Orrella dioscoreae: one gene and its partner. The protein of the gene in region 1 interacts with the protein of each later gene in a pairwise test. Links are inferred from orthologs where the notes say so. Each region holds a gene or a part of one and is shown on either strand. Other genes may lie near its edges.

What was found. The genes of interacting proteins can lie anywhere in the genome.
Region 2: the proteins of ODI_RS07805 (region 1) and ODI_RS14330 interact in binary tests that used the Escherichia coli proteins (3 or more experiments, as listed by UniProt). The link is inferred for Orrella dioscoreae from one-to-one orthologs.

The regions. Positions count from the first base shown.
Region 1 is NZ_LT907988.1:1,669,649-1,676,625, reverse strand. The notes cover bases 1-2,970. They hold ODI_RS07805 (sulfate/molybdate ABC transporter ATP-binding protein), read right to left. Parts: upstream 2,038-2,970; coding sequence 964-2,037; downstream 1-963. Other genes in these bases: cysW (sulfate ABC transporter permease subunit CysW), read right to left, coding at 2,054-2,944; ODI_RS07810 (phosphoadenylyl-sulfate reductase), read right to left, coding at 152-922; cysD (sulfate adenylyltransferase subunit CysD), read right to left, coding at 1-115. In the rest of the region: sulfate ABC transporter permease subunit CysT, read right to left, coding at 3,063-3,989; ODI_RS07790 (sulfate ABC transporter substrate-binding protein), read right to left, coding at 4,008-5,027; ODI_RS07785 (peroxiredoxin), read right to left, coding at 5,313-5,954; ODI_RS07780 (acyl-CoA dehydrogenase), read right to left, coding at 6,063-6,977. UniProt on the Escherichia coli protein: Part of the ABC transporter complex CysAWTP involved in sulfate/thiosulfate import. Responsible for energy coupling to the transport system.
Region 2 is NZ_LT907988.1:3,083,404-3,090,228, reverse strand. The notes cover bases 2,366-5,183. They hold ODI_RS14330 (glutamate-5-semialdehyde dehydrogenase), read right to left. Parts: upstream 4,499-5,183; coding sequence 3,233-4,498; downstream 2,366-3,232. Other genes in these bases: holA (DNA polymerase III subunit delta), read right to left, coding at 4,536-5,183; ODI_RS14335 (MetQ/NlpA family ABC transporter substrate-binding protein), read left to right, coding at 2,429-3,196. In the rest of the region: ODI_RS14345 (ferritin-like domain-containing protein), read left to right, coding at 1-450; ODI_RS14340 (putative bifunctional diguanylate cyclase/phosphodiesterase), read left to right, coding at 594-2,288; more of holA, read right to left, coding at 5,184-5,594; ODI_RS14320 (LPS-assembly lipoprotein LptE), read right to left, coding at 5,606-6,295; leuS (leucine--tRNA ligase), read right to left, coding at 6,328-6,825. UniProt on the Escherichia coli protein: Catalyzes the NADPH-dependent reduction of L-glutamate 5-phosphate into L-glutamate 5-semialdehyde and phosphate. The product spontaneously undergoes cyclization to form 1-pyrroline-5-carboxylate.

The DNA.
Region 1 (6,977 bases):
TGCCGCCGGAGAACAGCAGCACCGGCCGCGCGCACTCGGCGGCGACCTCACGCAGGATATGAATCGCTTCCGATTCCAGCCAGTCCAGGTGGCTGCGGTTGGCGACGACACTCATGGGTAACCCCTCGGGAATAACGGATGAACTGAAGAACTAGAGCGACTGGCCGCGTGCGACGATGCGCACGGCTTGCGCCGGGGCGGCAGCGCCTGCCTTGTTGCCCGCATGCAGGCCGCACTCCTTGCTGTCGGCGGATTCCCACCACCAGCGCCCTGCCCGTGCGTCCTCGCCTGGGCGCACGGCGCGCGTACAGGGGTCGCAGCCGATGGACGGGTAGCCCTGGTCGTGCAGCGGGTTGTAGGGAATGCCAAGCGCGCGGATCACGGCCCAGACCTCGTCCTCGGTCCAGTCGGTCAGCGGATTGAACTTGTGCAGGCCGAACACCGGGTCATGTTCGGACTCGGCCAGCGCGCCGCGCGTCGCGGCCTGTTCACGGCGCTGTCCGGTGATCCAGGCACTGCGGCCAGCCAGCGCGCGGCGCAGCGGCTCGACCTTGCGGATGCCGCAACAGGCCTTGCGCAAATCGATGCTCTCGTAGAACGCGAAGGCGCCGTGCTCGCGCACATGCGCCTCGACCGCCGCGGCATCGGGACGGAACACCGTGATGGCGCGGCCATAGCGTTCGGCCACGACGTCCTGCATGCCCAGGGTCTCGGCATGCAGGCGGCCGGTGTCCAGCGAGAAGACCTCCAGCGGCAGGCCGCGCCCGAAGATGGCGTGGGTCAGCAGCATGTCTTCCGCTGCAAGCGATGAAGCCAGCGCGGCATCGGGATGCTGGCTGGCGATGTCATCCAGCCGCGCCGCCAGGGCCTGCCATTTGGCAGCCGTGGCGACGGGCAGATCAGGGTCAGGTGTCTGGTTCACTGCTGGCGGGCTCACTTAAAAACAGACGGAAAAGAGAAACGTCAGGCCTGGGGCGGCGGCGCGGCGAACACGCGTGCGTTGCGGGGTCGCGCCAGCAGCGCTTCGCCTTCGGTCACGTTCAGCGAACGGAACACGTCTTCCGGCACCTGCGCCTCGATCAACTGGCCCGTGTCCTGGCGCGACAGCTCCAGGAAGGCGCTGGGGCCGGCGAGGTAGGCATGGTTCAGGCGCACGGCGATGCCATCGCTGCCCGCGGCATAACGCGAGATGTCGAACTCGTGCGGGCGGACATAGGCCACGGCCTCGGCGTCATCCGCCCCCGAGAAGTCAGGCGCCGGCAGGCTGAAGGCGCCATCGCGCCAGGTGCCCGCGGCCGCGCGGCCCTTGAACTGGTTCACGTCGCCCAGGAAGCCATAGACGAACGGCGTGGCCGGGTTCTCCCAGACCTCGCGCGGGGTGCCCACCTGCTCGATGCGGCCGGCGTTCATCAGCACGACGCGATCCGCCACTTCCAATGCCTCTTCCTGGTCGTGGGTCACGAAGACGCTGGCCACGTGCAGGTCGTCGTGCAAGCGGCGCAGCCAGCGGCGCAGTTCCTTGCGCACCTTGGCATCCAGGGCGCCGAAAGGCTCGTCGAGCAGCAGCACGCGCGGCTCGACGGCGAGGGCGCGCGCCAGCGCGATGCGCTGGCGCTGGCCGCCGGACAACTGCGAGGGATAGCGGTCGGCCAGCCAGTCCAGCTGCACCAACTGCAGCAGTTCCGTCACCTTGCGGCGGATGACGTCTTCCGCCGGGCGCTGCGAACGGTGCTTCACGCGCAGGCCGAAAGCCACGTTCTCGAACACGGTCATGTGCTTGAAGAGCGCATAGTGCTGGAACACGAAGCCCACCTGGCGATGACGCACGTGCACGTCGGTGGCGTCCTCGCCGGCGAACCAGACGCGGCCGCTGTCAGGCTGCTCCAAACCCGCGATGATGCGCAGCAGCGTGGTCTTGCCACAGCCTGACGGCCCGAGCAGCGCGACCAGTTCACCAGTCTCGATGTGGAGGGAGATATCGTCCAGCGCACGGAAACTCCCGAAACGCTTGGACAGGCTGCTGACTTCGATGCTCATGGTTCAAAACTCCGTATCAGGCGGCGACGGGCTGCAGGGCGGCCGCTGGGCGCTCCAGCAGGGCGTCCGCGGCGATCGGCCGATGGTTCAGCCACTCGATCACGTTCTTGGCCGCCAGCGTCACCAAGGCCAGCAAGGCCAGCAGGGAAGCCACGGCAAAGGCCGCCGAGAACATGTATTCGTTGTAGAGGATTTCAACATGCAGGGTCATGGTGTTGGTCAGCCCCCGCACCTGGCCGGACACCACCGAGACCGCGCCGAACTCGCCCATGGCGCGCGCATTGGCCAGGATGGCGCCGTACAGCAGCCCCCACTTGATGTTGGGCAGCGTCACGCGCCAGAAGATCTGCCAGCCGTTGGCGCCCAGCGTCAGCGCGGCCAGTTCCTCGTCGCTGCCCTGCGCCTGCATGAGCGGAATGAGTTCGCGCGCGACGAAGGGAACCGTGACGAAGAGGGTCGCCAGGATGACGCCCGGCACCGCATAGACGATGCGCAGGTCGTTGGCCTTCAGCCACTCGCCGAACCAGCCTTGCGAGCCGAACAGCAGGATGAACACCAGGCCCGCCACCACCGGCGACACCGAGAACGGCAGGTCGATGAGGGTGATCAGGAACTGCTTGCCGCGGAAATTGAAGCGCGTGATGGCCCAGGCCGCGGCCAGGCCGAAGACCAGGTTCACCGGCAAGGCGATGGCAGCCACCAGCAGCGTCAGGCGGATCGCCGACACCGCATCGGGTTCGGTGATGGAAGCCAGATACAGCTCCCAGCCCCGCGCGAACGCCTGCACGAACACGGCGGCCAGGGGCACGACCAGGAACAGGCCGAGGAACCCCAGGCCTATCGTCAACAACAGGCCGCGTACCCAGCGCGGCTCGTTCAGGTGATCAGGACGATGGGCGGCGCTCATAGGGAAACCTCCGCCCTGCGGGCTGCGGTGCGAGCGCCTTCGGGCGGCCGGGCGGCGCTCATGGGGAAACCTCCGCCCTGCGGGCTGCGGCGAGCGCCTTCGGGCGGCCGGGCGGCGCTCATGCCGGCCTCCCCGCCGCGCGGCGCGTCTGCCACCACTGCAGGCCATTGACCAGGAGCAACAGCAGGAAGGAGATGGCGAGCATGACCGTCGCGATGGCGGCGGCGCCCGCGTAGTCGAACTGCTCGAGCTTGGAGATGATGAGCAAGGGCGCGATCTCGGAAATCATGGGCATGTTGCCCGCGATGAAGACCACCGAGCCGTACTCACCCACGGCGCGGGCGAAGGCCAGTGCGAAACCGGTCAGCAGCGCCGGATAGATGGTGGGCAACAGCACGCGGCGGAAGGTCTGCCAGCGGTTGGCGCCCAGGCTGGACGAGGCCTCTTCGATCTCGCGCTCGATGTCTTCCAGCACCGGCTGCACCGTGCGCACCACGAAAGGCAGCCCGATGAAGATCAGCGCGATGACGATGCCCAGCGGCGTGAACGCCACCTTCAGGCCGAACCAGCTTTCCAGCGGCGCACCCAGCCAGCCGTTGGAGGCGTACAGCGCGGTCAGCGCGATGCCGGCCACGGCGGTGGGCAATGCGAAGGGCAGGTCGACCAGGGCATCGACGAACTTCTTGCCCACGAACTCGTAACGCACCAGCACCCAGGCCACGACCAGCCCGAACACCAGGTTGACCAGCGCGGCGACGGCCGACGCGCCGAAGGTCAGCTTGAACGACGCGATGACGCGCGGCGCCGTCACGGCATCCCAGAAACCGCCCCACCCCAGCTCGGTGCTTTTCAAGGGCAGCGCAGCCAGCGGGATCAGGACGAGCAGGCCCAGGTAAAACAGGGTGAAGCCCATGGAGAGGCCGAAGCCGGGCAGGACGCCGTGGCGGGCGCGGCGGGTGGCCCGGCCGGGGCCGGCCGGCCCGGGCGGCGTCCGGCCCGCCGGGGCCGGGCCCGCGCCCAGCGGGGTGGTGGCAAGGGAGGTCATGGTCGCGGGGCCTCTCGCTTACTTGCCCTTGGGCTGGTAGATCTGGTCGAAGGTGCCGCCATCATTGAAATGGTCGGCCTGGGCCTTGCGCCAGCCACCGAATTCCTTGTCGATGGTCACCAGCTTCACTTCCGGGAACTGCTTGGCGTACTTCGCCGCCACGTCCTTGTTGGTGGGACGGTAGTAGTTCTTGGCGATGATTTCCTGCGCCTCGGGGGTGTACAGGAATTCCAGGTAGGCCTGGGCGGCGGCACGCGTGCCCTTCTTGTCGACGTTCTTGTCGACGATGGCCACGGGCGGCTCGGCCAGGATCGACAGCGACGGCACGACGATGTCGAACTTGTCCGGACCCAGCTCCTCCACCGACAGGAAGGCCTCGTTCTCCCAGGCCAGCAGCACGTCGCCCACGCCGCGCTCGACGAAGGTGATGGTCGAGCCGCGCGCGCCGGTGTCCAGCACGGGCACGTTCCGGAATATCTTGCGCACGAATTCCTTGGCTTTCTCGGCATCGCCGCCGCTGCGCTCGAGCTCGTAGGCCCAGGCCGCCAGATAGTTCCAGCGCGCACCGCCCGAGGTCTTCGGGTTGGGGGTGATGACCTGCACGCCTTCCTTGGTCAGGTCGTTCCAGTCCTTGATGCCCTTGGGATTGCCCTTGCGCACCAGGAAGACGATGGTCGAGGTATAGGGCGAGCTGTTCAGCGGCAGGCGGGCCTGCCAGTCCTTGGGCAGCAGGTCGCGATCGGCGATGGCGTCGATGTCGTAGGCCAGCGCCAGCGTCACCACGTCGGCATCCAGCCCGTCGATGACCGAACGCGCCTGGCGGCCCGAGCCACCGTGCGATTGGCGGATGGTCAGCGCGGTGCCGGCCTTTTCCTTGTATTGCTTGATGAAGACGTCGTCGATCTCGCGGTAGAGTTCACGCGTCGGATCGTAGGAGACGTTCAGCAGCGTCTGCGATTTCTGCTGGGCGCTGGCCGACAGCGGCACAGCAAGGGTAAATGCCAGGGCGGCGGCCAGGAAGCCAGCTTTGCGCAACATGAGTATTTCCTTTTGTAATCGACTATCGGGAAACACAGTGTGCGGGCCGCGCATCAGGAACGGAACGAATCAATCCTTGATAGTTCATCGCTGCACGTCATTAACAAAAATGAATCTATCGATATTCCGAACAAGCCGGAAAGGAAGGAATTCAAAAGAAAATCGCGAGGAGGACTCGGTCGCGATTGAGAGAAAACCGAAGAGCAGGGGTGCAGTGGAGCCGGCTCCGCCGGTCCACCAGCACCGCCCCCCTGGGGGGGAGGCGCGAAGCGCCTCGGGGGGGGACTATTTATCCGGCTGAGGCGTCACGCGCAGGTAGGGGCGCACGGCGGTGTAGCCCTTGGGGAACTTCTGCTTGATGACTTCCTCGTCCTTCAGCGACGGCACGATGATCACGTCGTCGCCGTCCTGCCAGTTCACCGGCGTGGCCACGCTGTGGCTGTCGGTGAGCTGCAGCGAATCGATGACGCGCAGGATCTCGTTGAAGTTGCGGCCCGTGCTGGCCGGATAGGTCAGCGTCAGGCGCACCTTCTTGGCCGGATCGATGATGAACACCGAACGCACCGTCAGCGTGGCGTTGGCATTGGGGTGGATCATGTCGTAGAGCTCGGACACCTTGCGGTCCGAGTCGGCCAGGATCGGGAAATTGACCGTGGTCGACTGGGTGTCGTTGATGTCGTCGATCCACTTGGTGTGCGAATCGGCGCTGTCGACCGACAGGGCCAGGACCTTGACGTTGCGCTTGGCGAATTCGTCGGCCAGCTTGGCGGTGTAGCCCAGCTCGGTGGTGCAGACCGGCGTGAAGTCGGCGGGGTGCGAGAACAGCACGCCCCACTTGTCACCCAGGAACTCGTGGAAACGGATGCGTCCGATGGAGGAATCCTGCTCGAAATCAGGGGCGGTATCGCCCAGCCTGAGAGTTGCCATAGTGCTTGCTCCTTCTGTTGACGCCGCGTGATGGCGCGGCATGCGTCATGCATGACGGCCATTTTTGCAGCAAATCTCCGGGTTCTTAAATAAGCAAATTTAATAACCTTATGCAATGAGGGAGCCCGCCAGCGCAGCGCTGACGACGCCGCCGGCCTGCACGGCGGCCGCCTGCGCCGCCGCGCGCGGCAGGATGTGGCCGGCGTGGAAAACCGCCGTGGCGAACTTGTCGGCCCAGAACGGATCGGTGCTGCCCTCGCCCAGGTGGCGCTCGCAGGCCAGCGCCGCGCGCGCCATCTGCCAGCCCCCCGTCACGATCCCGGCCAGCATCAGGTAGGGCACGCTGCCGGCGAAGATGGTGCGCACGTCCTTCGGCGCCTCCTGCAGCAGGAAGGCCACGGTGCCCCGATAGGCCTGCACGGCGCCCTCCAGCTGGCGGGCGATCAGTTGCAGGCCTGCCTGGCGCGGCGACCCGGCCTCGGCCGCACGGCGCAATTCGGCCAGGGTCTTGTCGATCTCGGCGGCCAGGCCCTGCGCCACGGCGCCGGCGTCCCGCAAGGTCTTGCGGCCAAGGAAATCGTTGGCCTGGATGGCGGTGGTGCCTTCGTAGATGGGCAGGATGCGGGCGTCGCGGTAATGCTGGGCCGCCCCCGTCTCCTCGATGAAGCCCATGCCGCCATGGACCTGGATGCCCAGCGACGCGACCTCGACGGCCGTTTCGGTGGCGTAGCCCTTGACCACCGGCACCAGGTATTCGTACAGCGCCTGGCTGGCGGCGCGCTGTCCGGCATCGGCGTGCTGGTGGGCATGGTCCCGCGCGGCCGCCGCCACATAGGCCACGGCACGGTTGGCCTCGGTAAGCGCCCGCATGGTCAGCAGCAGGCGCTGCACGTCGGGATGGCGCACGATGGGCACCGGCCCGCTGGAGCCCTCCACCGCCCTGCCCTGCACGCGGTCGCGCGCATAGGCCAAGGCCTGCTGCGTGGCGCGCTCGGACACCGCGATGCCCTGGATGCCCACCGC
Region 2 (6,825 bases), 1.4 Mb from region 1 along the record:
CGCGAAGAGGCCTATCACTTCGACCTGCTGCGCCAGCACCTGGAAAGCCTGGGGCATGCCTATGGGGATTTCCCGGCACACCCGGGCCTGTGGAACATGGCCGAAAAGACGCGTGGCGACGTGCTGGCGCGCCTGGCGCTGGTGCCGCGCACGCTGGAGGCGCGGGGGCTGGATGCTTCTCCGCTCGTGCGCGAGAAGCTGGCCCAGGCCGGCGACGCCCATGGGGCTGGCATCCTGGACATCATCCTGCGCGACGAGATCGGACACGTGGCCGTGGGGAACCGCTGGTATCGCCACGTCTGCCGCGAGCGCGGGCTGGAGCCCGTGGCGACCTATGCCGACTTGCAGGCGCGCCACGAAGCGCCGCGGCTGAAAGGCCCGTTCAACCTGGCTGCGCGCCGCGCGGCGGGTTTCGACGAGGCCGAGATCGAAGCGTTGCTGGCGGGCTGAATCCCACTGGCGGCGGGTCGCGGACAGGCCCGTTATTGCGTTCATCGCAGTTGTAGGACCATCGGTTTTCCCGTGCCGGGCTTCTCGATACACTGGGACGCATCGTGGCCCTTGCGGTCACCCCTGCCTGGGAGCCGCCAGCCATGCATGGTCCCGCTTTGCCGTTTTGGCCCGAACCGATATTGGCGTTGAGCGAGGCCTGGGAGGCCTCGCCTTTCGGGCTTTTCGTGTGCGACGAGGAAGGGCACCTCCTGGCGGTGAACGCGGCCTATGAGCGGCTGAGCGGCTACTCGCGCGAGGACCTGCTGGCAGGCATGCGGCATACCGAACTGCTGGATGCGGCCGAGGCGCAGCGCCGTAACGCCGAACTGACCCTGTTGCATCGCGCTGGCGCGGGCATGGGGCAGCATCGCCACGATGCGTCCTGGCACTATCGCCGCCCGGATGGAGAGCGCCTGGCAGTGCGCCTGGGCCTGGCGCCGGTGCCGGGGCGACAGGCGCTTGCCGGGGCGGTCATCGATCTGCAGGCGGGCCCGCCTCGGAATTACGCGCAGCTTTGGTACGTTTCCCATCACGATGCCCGCACGCGCCTGCCCAACCGGGCCTGGGCGCTGGAGCGGCTGGCGCTGCGGATCCAGCGGGCCCGCCTGAGCGACGACACGTTCAGCGTGATCGTGGTGGAGGCCGACAACCTGGAGCGCCTGCGCAGTTCGCTGGGCAACACCGTGCTGGAGCGGGTACTGCAAGTCATGGCCGCTCGCCTGCGCGGCGCGTTGCGCGCAGGCGAGAGCCTGGCCTGCCTGGACGGCACCCGATTCCTGGTGCTGACCGACGCGTCGCGCCCGGAGGTCGAGGGACGGGTGGTCCAGTGGCTGGACATGCTGGCACAGCCGGTGGTGGCCCTGGATCGCCCGGTGCGCCTGGGGGCCAGTGCGGGGCTGGCACCGGGTGATGGAGCGACCGACGCCGATAGCCTCATACGCCGGGCGGACCTGGCCCTGGATGCGGCGAGGGCAGGCGAGTCAGCCAACTGGCGCTGGTTCGAGCGAGGCATGCAGGCCGAGGCCGTCGGCGAGCTCGAGCTGGAGCAGCTCCTGCGCGAGGCGCTGCACCAGGACCAGTTCCACCTGGTCTTTCAACCCCAGGTGAACCTGGCCTCCGGCGAGATTGCATTGATGGAGTCGCTGTTGCGGTGGCGGCACCCGGTGCGCGGGCTCATCAGCGCGGCGGAGTTCATCCCGGTTGCAGAGCGCTGCGGCCTCATCGTGGCGCTGGGGGCGTGGGTGATGGACCAGGCGTGCAAGGAAGCCGCCCGCCTGCTGCGCAAGCTGGGCCGCGTGCCGGTCGTCACGGTCAACGTGTCGCCGCCGCAGATCCAGAGCGGCCTGTTGGTGCCCATGATCCAGCGCTGCCTGGCAGCCCACGGCCTGCCGGCGCACTGCCTGGAAGTGGAGGTCACGGAAGGCGTGGTGCTGGGCGATACCGAGGCCGCGATGGCGACGCTTGGCGGCCTGCGCGAGATGGGGGTGAAGGTGGCGCTCGATGATTTCGGCACGGGCTATTCCAGCCTGGCCTACCTGACCCGCATGCCGGTCGATCGGCTGAAGGTCGACCGCGCGTTCGTCCAGGCCATGCTGCAGGATGACCGCAGCCGGGCGGTGGTCGGCGCCATCATCGCCATGGCGCATGCGCTGGGCCTGCGTGTCACCGCCGAGGGGGTCGAGACGCAGGCCCAGGCCGACGCCTTGCGGGCCCTGGATTGCGACGAGATCCAGGGGTACTGGTTCTCGCGGCCCCTGGCCGTGCCAGCGCTGGAGGCCGCGCTCGTGCCCTTGTAGGCGAGGCATGCGGGCGCCAGGGTTATCGCAGGCCGCGGCGGCGCCTGGCGCTACTATGCGGCCTGTGACGCGGCATTCGCCGTGTCGGGCTGAAGGATCCCGTTCCAAACATGAAAAAGATAGTCGTGGGCCTGGCGGCGATGCTTGCCGCCTTCATGGTGCAAGCCGCCGCGCCAGTCGGGGCCTTGCGCCTGGGCGTCATCCCCAGCGTGGCCAATGAAGCCACCGAGATCGCCATCGCGCAGGCGCGCGAACAGGGCTTGCGGGTGGAACTCATCGAGTTCAACGATTGGGTATTGCCCAATATCGCGGTGGCGGATGGCTCCGTCGACGCCAATTTCTTCCAGCATGCCCCGTTCCTGGCGCAATTCAACCGCAATCGCGGCGCCAATCTCGTGCCGGTCGCCTACGGATACTCCACCACCATCGGTCTTTTCTCGAAGAAGCTCAAGCGCGGCGACGCCATTCCCGACGGCGCGACGATCGCGATCCCGTCGGACCCCGTCAACACGGGCCGCGCCTTGCTGTTGCTGCAGACCATGGGTCTCATCACCTTGAAGCCCGGCGTGGCGCACGAGGCCACGCAGGCCGACATCACCGCCAACCCGCGCCGCATCAAGCTCGTCGCCATCGAAGGCGCGCAGGCCGCGCGCACGTTCGACGACGTGACGGCATCGGTGACGTACACGACGTTCGCCAAGCATGGCGGGCTGGACGAGAAGGACGGCCTGGCGTTCGACAACACCGATACCGACAGCCTGAAGCGATATGCCATCCGCTGGGTGGCGCGCGAGGACAAGGCCCAGGATCCCCGGCTGCTGCGTTTCATCGAGATCTACCAGGGCTCGCCCGAGGTCAAGGCGACGTTGAAGCGCCTGTATGGCGACCTGATCGACTTCCCCTGGTAAACCGGCGAGCAGGCGGGGTCCCGCCTGCCCGGCGCGTCAGCCGCGCAGCTGTCCGTCGCCTTCCAGCACCCATTTGTAGGTGGTCAGGCCTTCCAGGCCAACCGGGCCGCGGGCATGCAGCCGGTTGGTGGAAATGCCGATTTCCGCGCCCAGGCCGTATTCATAGCCGTCGGCGAAGCAGGTGGGCAGGTTCACATAGACCGAGCTTGCATCCACTTCGCGCTGGAAGCGGCGGGCGGTGCCGAGCTTCTCGGTCACGATCGATTCGGTATGGCCCGAGCTCCAGCGCGCGATGTGATCCATGGCTTGCTCCAGGCTGTCGACCACACGCACGGCGAGAACGGGGCCAAGGTATTCACTGCCCCAGTCTTCGTCGGTGGCGGGCTCGGCCTGGCGCAGCAACAGGCGGGTGCGTTCGCATCCGCGCAGCGTCACCCCGTGGTCCGTGAAGGCCTGGCCCAGGCCGGGCAGCAGGCTGGCGGCGACGTCCTGGTGGACCAGCAGCGTTTCCATCGCGCCGCAGACGCCATAGCGATAGGTCTTGGCGTTGAAGGCCACGCGGTGCGCCTTTTCCAGGTCTGCGTCGGCATCGACATAGACGTGGCAATTGCCATCCAGGTGCTTGATGAGCGGGACGCGCGCCTGGGCCGACAGGCGCTGGATCAGGCCCTTGCCGCCTCGCGGCACGATGACGTCGATGTAGTCCGTCATGGTGATGAGGTGGCCGACGGCGTCGCGGTCGGGCGTGTCGACCACCTGGACGGCGGTCTCGGGCAGGCCGGCGGCCAGCAGGCCTTCGCGAACGACCGCGCCCAGCGCCACGTTCGATTGCAGGGCTTCCTTGCCGCCACGCAGGATCGTGGCGTTGCCTGATTTCAGGCACAGGGCGGCCGCGTCGATGGTCACATTGGGACGCGACTCATAGATGATGCCGATGACGCCCAGCGGGACGCGCATCTGGGCGACGCGCATGCCGTTGGGACGCAGGCTGGAATTGGACAGGCTGCCCACGGGATCGGGCATGGCCGCAATCTGCGCCAGTCCTGCCGCCATGGTGTCCAGCGCCTTGTCCGAGAGCGTCAGGCGGTCGAGCAGCGCGGCCTCCAGGCCATTTGCCCTGGCGGTCTCCAGGTCGGCGCGATTGGCGGCCTGCAGGGCCGCGCGGCGATCCTGCAGGGCTTGTGCCATGGCGCGCAGCGCGGCCGACTTGGCCTGGTCCGTCGCGCCCATCATGACGCGGGAGGCCTGCCGGGCGTTGCGGCCCAGCGTGAGCATGGAGAGTTCCAGATTATCGGAGGACATGGCGGGGCAGGGGGGCGAAAGCGGGGAAAGCCGCATTCTACCCAGCGCGCCGCTTGCCTGCCGCCGCCACGCGCAGCGCCAGGCGCAGCATTTCTTCCCAGGGGTCCGACAGCCGGCCAGGAACGTGCAGGCCCTTCACGAGGCGGTCCACTTCGTGGGCGTGTTGCACCGCCGCAGGCCAGGCCGCCGGCGGCACGCGCGAGAGCGCCTGCTGCGCCAGCCTTTCGTGATTGCCGAACACGCGCAGGCGGCGCATCAGGCCATTCATGTCCTGCCCGTTCGCGCGGGCATCGGCCAGGCGCGCCAGGGTGCGGATTTCCTCGCCCACGGCCCACAGCACCAGCACCAGGGCCTCGCCTTCGGCGCGCAGGCCGTCCAGCATGCGCACGACACGCGCCGAGTCACCCGCCAGCATGGCGTCGCGCAGGCCGAAGACGTCGTAGCGCGCCACGTTCATCACGGCGCGCTCCACCTCTTGCGCCGAGATGAGGCCTTCGGGGTGCAGCAGGCCGAGCTTCATGATTTCCTGGTGGGCGGCCAGCAGGTTGCCTTCCACCATGTCGGCCATCCACTGGCGCGTGGCGTCATCGACCTGCTGGTTCTGGCGGGCCAGCCTTGCGCCGATCCAGCCGGGCAGCCGCTGGCGGTCGACGTCAGGCACCTCGACGACGGTGCCGTGACGCGTCAGCGCCGTCATCCATTTGCCTTCCCGGGTGGCGCGGTCCAGCTTGGGCAGGGCCACCACGATGACGGTGTCCGGGTCGGTCTGGCCGGCGCTCAGCTCCGCCAGCCGTGCCAGCGTGTCGCCGCCCGCCTTGCCGGGCTTGCCGGTGGCGAGTTTCAGTTCGAGCAGCTTGCGGTCGCCGAACAGGGACACGCTTTGCGTGGCGGCCAGGACGGCGCTCCAGTCGCTGCGCGCGTCCATGACCAGCGTCGTGCGTTCGGTGTAGCCCTTGTCGCGCGCGGCGGCGCGCAAGGCGTCCAGCGCCTCGGTGACGAGCAGCGGCTCGTCGCCCGTGACGCAATAAAGCGGAGCAAGGCGATCTTCGCGGGCGAGTGTCTGCGCGAGACGATCGGCATCCATGGCCACTGCCATCGGTGCGTTCCTCAGCGCCGGTTGGCCGGGTTGGTGTCCAGGCGCGGATTGGTCCAGACCGACGGCTGTGCGGGCTCCTCGGAAGGCTCTGGCAGAGGCGGCGCCACGGGCAGGCTGTTGTCATCCGGCGAATTGCGGGCGATCTCGAAGGCCTCCGCCACGTCGGGTGCGGTCAGTCTGCGCATCAGACGAGACACCAGCGCCTTCTCCATGTCGCGGTAGAGGGTTTCCGTTTCACCCTGCTTGGCCTGGACGACATTGTCGTCATACGGCATGTCGCGCGTGTCGGTGAAGGTCGTGTCGGGCAGCAGCAGGTTGCCGCGCGCGTCGATCAATCGGAAGGTGTATTGCACCCTCAGTTCGTATTCCTCGACGCGGCCTTGGGGATTGAGCGAGGTCTCGCGCTGGGAGCGGGACTGGCTGACAGCGATCAGCGTGGCCTGCGCGTTCTTGCGATCGGTGACAAGCTGGGTGTCGGGCGATGCCGCGCGCAAGGCGCGCGCCACGTCTCCGCCGAAGCGGGTGTTGTCCGACAGGCCCATGAGATACAGCGAGTCGAAGGGCAGCGGCGTGACCCCGCGCATCGTGAAGCCGCAGGCGGTCAGCATGCCGACCAGCACGAGCAACGAGGCGCGCGCGAGCCAGGCACGCGGCCTGGCGGGCGAAGAGGCCTTGCGGAAAAGACGAGCGGACGTGACCATGCGTATGCCTACCTTGCGTTGCCTGTCGGCCCTTAGCCGACCACGTTGACCAGTTTGCCCGGCACCACGATAACCCGTTTCGGGGCACGGCCTTCCAGGAACTTCTCGACGGCTTCGTGGGCCACGGCCAGCGCTTCGATGGTTTCCCGCGCGGCGCCATTCGCCACGCGCACCGAGCCGCGCAGCTTGCCGTTGATCTGCAGCATCAGTTCCAGTTCGTCGGCGATGAGTGCGGCGGCGTCGATGGCGGGCCAGGGCGCGTCGAGCAGGTCGCCATACGTCTGGACATAGCCCAGGTCGCGCCACAGTTGCCACGTGACGTGCGGCACGACCGGATACAGCACGCGCAGCAGCACGCCCAGCGTCTCGGCCAGCGCGGCGTCGGCTTGCGGGCCTTCGGGCAGCTTGGCGTTCTCGATCGCGTTGAGCATCTTCATGCAGGCCGACACCACGGTGTTGTACTGGATGCGCTCGTAGTCGTAGTCGGCCTGCTTGAGCAAGGTGTAGACCTCGCGGCGCAGGTCCTTGAT